Regions from separate parts of the Pseudoduganella sp. UC29_106 genome, predicted to be linked through region 2. Evidence: predicted binding sites of a transcription regulator. Region 2 holds the regulator's gene; each other region holds the start of a gene.

The links. Region 2 encodes LexA, which represses DNA repair genes until DNA is damaged. Its sites were predicted from a motif close to ACTGTATNNNNATACAGT; they were not measured.
Region 1: imuA (translesion DNA synthesis-associated protein ImuA) is a predicted target of LexA. The motif match lies at 1,605-1,622, and genes of this name have one in related genera.
Region 3: dinB (DNA polymerase IV) is a predicted target of LexA. The motif match lies at 1,874-1,891, and genes of this name have one in related genera.

The regions. Positions count from the first base shown of each region.
Region 1 covers NZ_CP171977.1:5,341,588-5,344,859, reverse strand. Annotated here, with positions in the region: gene ACHMW6_RS26785 (PRC-barrel domain-containing protein) at 1-29, opposite strand, end outside; partial or broken gene ACHMW6_RS26780 (putative Na+/H+ antiporter) at 293-1,535, opposite strand; gene imuA (translesion DNA synthesis-associated protein ImuA) at 1,642-2,349, shown strand; partial or broken gene ACHMW6_RS26770 (Y-family DNA polymerase) at 2,279-3,272, shown strand, end outside.
Region 2 covers NZ_CP171977.1:5,236,213-5,239,484, reverse strand. Annotated here, with positions in the region: gene ACHMW6_RS26300 (cystathionine gamma-synthase family protein) at 1-528, shown strand, start outside; gene ACHMW6_RS26295 (glutathione S-transferase family protein) at 539-1,162, opposite strand; gene lexA (transcriptional repressor LexA) at 1,162-1,863, opposite strand; gene ACHMW6_RS26285 (DUF4351 domain-containing protein) at 2,302-3,213, opposite strand.
Region 3 covers NZ_CP171977.1:7,160,594-7,163,865, reverse strand. Annotated here, with positions in the region: gene ACHMW6_RS35555 (hypothetical protein) at 1-684, opposite strand, end outside; gene dinB (DNA polymerase IV) at 691-1,845, opposite strand; gene ACHMW6_RS35545 (methyl-accepting chemotaxis protein) at 1,954-3,272, shown strand, end outside.

The sequences.
Region 1 (3,272 bases), 110 kb from region 2:
CCAAATGGATCGCGGTCTAGATAGCTCATTCTGATCTCCTGATGTCTTTGGAAGCTCCGCTCCGGTGCGGAACGGGATGAGATTCAGAATAGCCCAACGAGATTTTTCGCGTCCTTGCAGGGATTCAATAGTGTGCGGCTTCAATGGCTCGCGCCACTGGGAGCGTGTTACGGTTCCGTGTTATTCGGATTGATGTTATGTGTGAGATGCCTAACGCAGCGCGCAGAAAAGTGGATACGCTTTCTGTCTGCGCAGCCGCGCGTTGAGACGTCCTGCGAATCGCTGCTCGGCACTAAAGAAAGAAGGCGAGAGCGGCGACTGCGGTCGGCGGGAGCGCGCCCAGCAGCAAGCCGATGGCGCTGATGGATGCGTCGCGGAAGCCGGCGCGAAGCAGGGAGGCGCCGGCGGGGTTGGGCGCGTTGGCGATCACCGTCAGGCCACCGCCGGCCACGGCGCCGGCAACGAGCATGTATTGCGCCTGCGGCGTGATGCCGTCGATCAGCGAACCGAGATAGGTGAGTGCGGCGTTGTCGGTGACGGCGGTCAGGGCCAGCGCGCCAAAGAACAGTGCGACCGGCTCGAAGGCGCGACACGATCGGTTGCAGCCACCATTGCTGCATGCCGCCCAGCACAACCAGTCCCGCCAGGAAGAAGCCCACCAGCAAAGCCTCCTTCAGGATCAGCGGCGACTGGAAGCGCGAGTAGGCAGTGGCGTAGCCGAGGAAGAACAGGAACACGCCGAGGAACAGCACGGGATGGTGGGCCAGCAGCACGACGGCCGCCAGGAAGGCCACGTGGATGGCGCTGACGAAGAGGGGCACGGGACTCGCATCGCGCGCCGGGGCGGCGTCCGCACGGGCCGACAGGTGGGGACGCAACAGCGCGCTCACCACGCTGGCATTGATGGCAACGGCCAGCGCCGCCTTCCAGCCAAAGGTCGCGGCCATGAAGGCGCTGTCCCACTGCCAGGTACCGGCCACCATCAGGACCGGCGGCGCGGCATACGAAGTCAGTGTGCCGCCGATCGACACATTCACGAACAGCACGCCCAGCGCGCCGTACTTGAGCCATTCCGGCACGGGGTCGCGGAACACCAGCGGGGCCAGCATCAGCGCGGCAATCGTCATCGCGGCGGGCTCGGTGATCAGGGAGCCGGTCAGCGGCACCACGGACAGGCCCAGCCAGGCCAGCGCCACCTCGGCGCGCCCCGGCGCGAGACGCGCGATTGCTTCCAGCAGGCGCCGCACGAACTCCAGTACGGGACGCGAAGCCGCCACCACCATCACCACGAACACGAACAGCGGTTCCGTGTATTGCTGGGTTTCTGCATAAGCGATCGCATTCTGCGGACCCGCCACGAAGGCCATCACCACCACCAGCACGAATGCCCAGAAGCCGAACACCACTTCCACTTCGCCCAGCAGGTGGAACAGGCCGTGATGGCGCGGATAGCGTTGGGCCAGCATGCCAAAGGATTTGGCGCTGAAAGTGTGGAGCAGGGCGATGGCAAACAGGACGGCGCCGATGGTCTGCATAGTGTTCAGGAAATGATTTGCAATGTTGGCGATTTTATCAGCCCCTTGCCAAAATCCCGTGCGCAGAGTACTGTATATGCATACAGCTATTTTGCTCTCTGATTCCATGGCCCGCTCTGACCCGATCACAGCGCCGGAAGCCTTGCACCCCTCACTCTGGTTTGCATCGCAACTGGCGCGCAGCACCACCCGTTGCATCGACACCGGGTATGCGGCCCTGTCCGCCCAGTTGCCCGGTGGGGGCTGGCCGACCGGCAGCCTGGTCGAGCTGCTGCTGCAGCAAAGCGGCATCGGCGAGATGCGCCTGCTGCATCCGGCGCTTGCGGAGCTGAAACGTCCTATTGTCCTGCTGCAGCCGCCCCAGGTGCCGCAGGCGCTGGGCCTGTCCGCGCTGGGCGTGCAACCCGCCCAGCTGATCTGGGTGCGCAACACAGGCCGCACGGCCGATGGCCAGTGGGCGGCCGAGCAGGCCTTGCGCAGCGGCTGCTGCGGCGCCGTGCTGCTGTGGGACCGCCATGTGCGCGGCGAATCCCTGCGCCGCCTGCATCTGGCAGCCCAGAGCAGCGACACGCTGTTCTGCATGATGCGTCCCATCCAGGAAGCGCAGGATGCCTCGCCCGCGCCGCTGCGGCTGGCGGTGCGCGGCGCGGTCGGCGGCGTGCGGATTGAATTTATCAAGCGGCGGGGACCGCAGCGCGACGAGCCGCTGTTCCTGCCATTAACCCCTTCTACATTGTTGCGACATGCGTCTGTGGATCGCCCTGCACCTGCCCCGGCTCCCGCTCGAGGTATTCTGCCCGCGGTGGTCGGATGACCAGTGCAGCGTGGTGCTGGAGCAGGATGGCGTCATAGCCTTATCCGATCTGGCCCACGCCTGCGGGGTGCGGCCGGGCATGCGGCGCGGCGGCGTGATGATGATGGCGCCGCAAGCGATGCAGCACGAGCGCGCGCCGCTGAAGGAAGCGGAAGCCCTGCATGCGGTGGCCATGGCCATGCTGCAGTTCACGCCGCAGGTGGCGGAAGGAGAGGAAGCATCCCTGCTGCTCGATATCGGCGCCAGCCTGCGCCTGTTCGGTGGCATCCGCAAGCTGTGCCGGCGCGTGCTGGACAGCCTGCACGCCCTCGGCTTCAGCGCCCACCTTGGCGTGGCGCCGACGGCGCGCGGCGCCTGGCTGCTGGCGCACAGCGGCGGCGGACGATCTTTAAAAATCGGATCATTGCTGCGCCGGCTGGAGCGCCTGCCGGCCGGGCTGTTGCCGCCCGTGCGTCCCTTCCTGCCCTGGCTGCAGGGCATAGGCTGCCACACGGTGGGCGACCTGTGCCGGCTGCCGCGTCCCGGCCTGAAGCGGCGCTGCGGCGCGGCCGTGCTGGAAATGCTGGACACGGCGCGCGGCCAGATGCCGGAAATGTTCGAATGGATCGAAGCGCCGCCCACCTTCAGCGCGAAACTGGAACTGTTCGGCCGCATCGAGAATGCGGACCTGTTGCTGGCCGGCGCCTGCCGCCTGCTGCAGCAGCTGACCGGCTGGCTGTGCGCGCGCCAGTTCGCCGTGGAAGGCGTGCGCCTGCTGCTGGAGCATGAACGGGGGCGGCAAGCCTGCTCCGCCCACGCCCATCGAAGTCATGCTGGCCGAGCCGACCTGGCGCGACGAACACCTGGTGCGCCTGCTGAAGGAGCGCCTGGGCAAGGTGGAACTGGTGGCGCCCGTGATCGGCCTGCGGCTGGAAGCGCTGAAG
Region 2 (3,272 bases):
AACTACAAGAAGAACCCGTCCCATATGTGGGGCCTGGTGCAGATCCGCGCCAAGGGCTTGCGCGATTTCGGCGCATCGCTCGGTCCGGAAGCGGCCCACCATATCGCCGTCGGCGCCGAAACGCTGGCGCTGCGCATGGAGCGCACCTGCGCCAATGCGCGCGCGCTGGCCGGGATGCTGGCTGCCGACGAGCGCGTGGCCGCCGTCTACTATCCGGGGCTGAAGTCGCACCCGCAGCACGGCATCTCCACGGAGCTGTTCAAGGATTACGGTTCGCTGCTGTCGTTTGAGCTGAAGGAGGGCATCGACTGCTTCGATTACCTGAACCGCCTGAAGCTGGCTATCGCGACCTCGAATCTGGGCGACACGCGCACGCTGGTGATTCCCGTGTCGCACACCATCTTCTTCGAGATGGGCCCCGAGCGCCGCGCATCGATGGGCATTGCCGACTCGCTGATCCGCGTATCGGTCGGCATCGAAGACACCGCCGACCTCCTCGACGACTTCCGCTCCGCCCTAGACGCCTGACCCCGGTTTATTACCAGGGATCGGCGCCGGGCATGTGGTAGGGGTGGCGCCAGCCGGGGAGGGCGGCGATGCGGTCCAGCCAGGCCTGGACGCGCGGCGGGTATTCGACGCTGGCCTGCTCGGGCCAGTACAGGTAGCCGCAGATCGAGCAGTCGGCGATGCTGGGCGTATCGTCCAGCAGGAATTGGCGGCCGTCGGATAGTTCTTCGTCCAGGCGCACGATGTCGGCATCGAAGCGCTTGCGGAACCAGGGCAGCACGGTGCCGGCGTAGGCGCCTTCGTCGTCGAACTTCTGGCCGTAGCGCAGGTGCGCCATCGAAAAGCCGATGCGGTTCGCTTCCCAGAACAGCCATTCGCGGCAGCGCTCAAGACGTTCCTTCGTTTCCCCGCCCCAGTCTTGCAGGTGCTCGGCCAAATGCAAAAGGATGGCGTTCGACTGTACATAGGGCTTGCCGTCGTGGACCAGCAGCGGCACTTCGCAGTAGCGCGCCAGGCTGCGGAAGGGCTCCGGGCGATCGGCGCGCGCCAGGCGCAGGTCGATTTCCTCGTACCCGTGCGGCACGCCGGCCAGTTCCAGCAGCAGCTTGACCTTGTAGCTGTGGCCCGACTCGCAATTCCCGAACAGCTGGATCATCAGTGCCAGGTCCTCATCAGCCCGACGGCCAGGCCTTCCAGGGCGAAGTCGTCTTCCGGCGTGACGGTGATGACCTTGAAGTCCGGATTCTCAGGCAGCAGTTCGACGGTGGAGCCGGTCTTGCGGTAGCGCTTCACGGTGACTTCGCTGCCGATGCGCGCGACCACGATCTGGCCGTTGCGGGCGCTGTCCGCCTTTTTCACGGCCAGCAGGTCGCCGTCCATGATGCCGATGTCGCGCATCGATTCGCCGCGCACTTTCAGCAGGAAGTCCGGCTTGGCGGAAAACAGGTTGGGGTCCACGTTGTAGGTCGTCTCCAGGTTTTCCTGGGCCAGGATAGGCGAACCCGCAGCCACGCGGCCTATCAGCGGCAATTGCATCAGCATGCCGGCGGTGATCTGCGGCAGTTCGTCGTCGCCCGTTGCGGCTGCGCGACGGGAGCTGCCCTGGCTGGACATGCTGCCTGCGCCCGACGCCGGCGCGCCGAAGTTGCCGGTCAGGCGGATACCGCGCGAGGTGCCGGCGGTGATTTCGATGGCGCCCTTGCGCTGCAGGGCTTTCAGATGTTCTTCGGCCGCATTGGCGGACTTGAAGCCCAGCTCGGCGGCGATTTCAGCGCGGGTCGGCGGGAAGCCGGTGTTGTCGATTGCGTCCCTGATCAGATTGAGAATTTGTTCCTGGCGTGCTGTGAGCTTGATCATGGTACGTGTGCTGTGGATATAGACAGTCTGTATTTTTGTACAGTGTGGAACGAATTGCAAGCAAAATTGTTGCAACTCGAGAAAAATTTGGGTGAAATGTTGAAATGACAATTTACGGAGGCCGGGATGGGACGCTACGCTTTCTTGCTTGCTGCAGGTATCGCTTTGTTCGGCGCGCTGATTCATCTGCTCGCGCCGCTGCTTGGGGCGGAGTGGTATGCCTTCCTGCAGGCGCCGGCATCCGTTGTCGCTTCTGCCCGCCGCGGCACCGCGCTCGCGCCGGCGGGCACGGTCGGGATTGGCGTAGCGATGCTCGTGTGCGGCCTGTATGCGCTCGCCGGCGCCGGCTGGCTGCGCTGGCTGCCGTTCGCGCCGCAGGCGCAGGGGACCATCGCCGCCGTCTGCCTGCTGCGCGGCCTGCTGATCGTGCCCTACTGGCTAAAGTTTCCCGTGACTGCCTTTGACGTCACGGCTTCGGCGGTGTGGGTGGCTTGCGGCCTTGGTTTCCTGGCCGGCATCCTGTGGCGCCGGCCTGCCGAACAGCTCGCCGAGGCTTCCAGCCTCCAGCAGGGCGAGGCTCCAGGCGTCTAGCTGCTGCTGGCTCGCGGCGGCGACTCGCTCATACGTTTCGGTCGGCAGGTGGCCAAAACGGTGTGCCAGCATCCCCAGCAACATCCGCCGCTGGCCCTCGACGCGTCCCTCGAATGTGCCTTCGACCCAACCTTCGGCGCGGCCTTCGACGCGCCCTTCAACGCGCCCTTCAACGATGCCGATGGCCAGCCCTTCGGCGTGGCCCTCGCGGCGGGCCTCGCTTTTCCAGTAATTGATTAAAGAGTTTTCGAATGGCATTTGACGCCTCCTGATGTGATCAGTGCATTGCTGGAAAATAGTCGCCTGCAGCGGTGGCGGCAGGCGCATGAGCCAGTCGATCAGCCGGTACAGCTCCAGCGTGCGGTCCAGCGGCCAGTTGCGGGCAAACAGCTTTTCCACCAATTCCGATTTGAGTGCGAAACGGCGCTCGGAGTTCCGTCGGGTTTGTTGCGTGTACAGGTGAGCTGCGGCGATGAGGGCGACGGGATTGGCGCTGGCGGTCAGGGCCGGGATGTCGTTGCGGTAGTCGAGCAGCTTGACTGCCGGGAAGCTTGTAGCGACGTGGTATCCGAGTTGGTCGTAACTGAAGCTGGAGGGGCGCCAGGTGGGGCTGGGGTCTGTCAGCAAGGCGAGGCTCGATACCGGCGCATGTAGGGCATCGCGCAGGCGGGAGTTGTAAGTGAACATGCGTTCGGCAAAGGCTGCGTCGCGGCGGCACTGGATTTCGATGTGGAAATGGAGTGACGCCGGCGCGGGCACTGGCTTGGCCGTCTCCGGCCGCGGTCGCGGCAGGGGTGGGCTGGCGTCGCGTCGCGCGG
Region 3 (3,272 bases), 1.9 Mb from region 2:
GCGGCCAGGGCCCGGCTGGCTGCCCCACTTGATCCAGCAGTAGGTGCCGAAGGGCGATTGCACCTTCATGATGGCGTCGCCATTTGACAACACCGTCTCGGTGATCTTGTGGCTGCGGTCAATGTAGGCGGCGGCCATCTTGCGCGCCAGCTCGGGCTCCCGCAGGGCGAGCGTTTCGCGACGCTCCTTGCGCAGGTCGCGGTCGGCTTTGCCTGCTGCGCTGCGGGCGCGGGCGAGCAGCGATTCAGCCGACGCCCCACCCGCTGGCGCCTCCGGTACCGCAAACGGATCATCCCCGCGCTGCGGCAACGCCTCCTGCGCGACGCCATCACCCCGCGTCGGGCGGCCCGTTTCCGCGTCCCGTTCGGCCTGCGGCGGACGCGCGCGCTCCGGGGCGCGTCGGACACGTTCGGCTGGGGGCGCGCTGGGCGTTTGAGGGCGCGGCGGCGGTGGCAGCAGGAATACCAGCTCCCCCTCGCGCCGGGGCAGCCAGTCGGCGGCTGGACGCTGCACGGGCCGCCACATCAGCTGCACCACAAGGTGCAACAAAGCCAGCGCGAACAGCAGCGCGCCGCGCGGCAAAGACAGCTTTCGATCCATCGACGAGTCCACGTTCGCAACCGGCGGCAGGAAGCCCCGGCTCGCGCCCGCATTATGCGGTCGCGGCCACGCTGGAAAACTCACGCAAACTCACAGCCCGGCAAAAAGATCGCCCTGCTTCGGCGACGGCGCGGCGACCAATTCATCGAGTGGCGTCAGGGCCGATACGCGCACGCCCAGCAGGCGCAGGCGCAACTCCAGCGGCACGCGGCGCAGGCACTCGCCGGCAGCGCGGCGAATCGCAGCCGCGTCCGAGGTCGGCAGCGGCAAGGTCACATCGCGCGTCACCGTGCGGAAATCGCTGTAGCGCAGCTTGATGCCGATGGTACGCCCCGCATAGCGCTTGCGCGCCAGGTCATCCGCCAGCTTGGTGCACAGGCGCGTGAATATTTCGGACAACTCTGCGCGGTCCTGCTTCGCGTGCAGGTCGCGCTCGAAAGTCGTCTCGCGGCTGATGCCCTTCGGATCGGAACGCGTGGCCACCTCGCGCTCATCGTGGCCATGCGAAATCCGCTGCAGCCACTCCGCATAATTCAGCCCGAAATGCTCCTGCAGCAGGCGCGCATCGGCCGCCGCGACCTGGCCCACCGTCTCGATGCCCAGCGCAATCAGCTTGGCCTCCGCCTTGGGGCCAATGCCGTTCACCTTGCGCACGGCCAGCGGCCAGATCCGCGCCGGCACATCGTCATAGGAAATGATGGTCAGCCCGTTCGGCTTCTCCAGGTCGGAACAGATCTTGGCCAGCAGCTTGTTGGGCGCGATGCCGATCGAGCAGCTCAGGCCCGTGGCTTCCTTCACGGCCGCCTTCAGCCGCATACCCAGATCGCGAGTTTCTTCGGGCAGGTCGGTCAGGTCGATATAGATCTCGTCGATGCCGCGGTCCTCGATCTGCGGCGCGATGCTGGCGACCGCCGCCTTGAACAGGCGCGAATACTTGCGATAGGAATCGAAGTCGGTCGGCAGCAGGATCGCGTCCGGCGCGAGGGCAGCGGCTTTCATCGTGCCCATCGCCGAAAACACGCCGAGCGCGCGCGCTTCATAGGTGGATGTGGTCACCACGCCACGGCCGACATAGTCCCGTAGCCGGGAAAACTCGCGCGTGCCATCCTCTTTCATGCGCGGCTGATGCCTGGAGCCACCGCCGATCACCACCGGCTGGCCGCGTAATTCCGGATAGCGCAGCAATTCCACCGACGCGTAAAACGCATCCATGTCGAGGTGGGCGATGCGGCGCGGCCTGCTCATGTGCGGGTGGTCGGAGTGATGTTGAAATACTGTAATTATATCCAGTATTCAAGAGAGAGCCAGCCCCACGCGAAAAGGCATACGATGGGGCGCTCCGGGAGGATAACCATGACCCTTTCAAACCTGAAAATCGGCGCCCGTCTCGCCCTCGGCTTTGCGCTGACGATTTCCATCATGCTGGCCATGTCGCTCACCGGCATCAGCCGCATCGAACAGATCGCGAACCTTACGCACAACCTGGTCAATGACCGCTACCTGAAGGTGACGCTCACCAACGATATGCGCAGCTACGCCAACCGCTCGGCTCAGGCGCTGCGCAATGCCATGCTGGCGCCCGAGGCTGCCGCCGCCGCGCCCTTCCTCACGGCGATGTCGGAAGCTGAGCGCACGAGCAGCGAGGCCGCCTCGAAACTCGAGAAGATTCTTGTGCGGCCGGAAGCAAAGCAGCTGTTCACCGACCAGCGCCAGGCTTATACGGAATTCCAGGCAAAGCGCGACGACGTGCTGCGCCAGTTCCAGGCCGGCGAGCGCGAGGCGGCGGTACAGCGCCTGTTCAGCGACGTGATCCCGGCGCAGAACGCCTTCTTCGGGAAGCTCGATGCCATCCTCGCCTACCAGGGTCGCCTGATGAGCCAGGATGGCGCGCACGCGGAGCAGGCGGCCAGCGATGCGACGTGGCTGATGGCCGGCCTGCTGGTGCTGGCCACGGCGTTGTCCGCGCTGGCGGGCTGGCTGATCACCCGCTCCGTCACCGCGCCGATCAACCAGGCGGTGGACCTGGCCGAAACCGTGGCGCAAGGCGACCTGACCGCGCGCATCGACGTGCAGCGCAGCGATGAAACGGGGCGGCTGCTGAATGCGCTGAAAGATATGATGGCCTCCCTCACCCGTACCGTGGGCGCGGTGCGCAGCAGTACCGATACCATCACCACCGGGTCGGCGGAAATCGCCGCCGGCAACCTGAACCTGTCGCGCCGCACCGAGCAGCAGGCAGCGTCGCTGGAGGAAACGGCATCGTCGATGGAGCAGCTGACTTCCACCGTGCGCCAGAACGCCGACCATGCGAAGCAGGCCAACCAGCTGGTGGAATCCGCCGCAAGCTATGCGGGCGAAGGCGGCCAGGTGGTGGGCGAAGTGGTGCAGACCATGGGGGCCATCAAGGACAGCTCGGCGCGCATCAAGGACATCATCGGCGTCATCGACGGCATCGCTTTCCAGACCAATATCCTGGCCCTGAACGCCGCAGTGGAAGCGGCCCGCGCAGGGGAACAGGGACGTGGCTTTGCCGTGGTGGCGGGCGAGGTGCGCACGCTGGCGCAGCGTTCGGCGCAGGCCGCCCGCGAGATCAAGGAACTGATCGACGATTCGGTGCAGAAGGTCGATGCCGGCGGCAGGCTGGTGGACCAGGCGGGCGTCACCATGCAGCG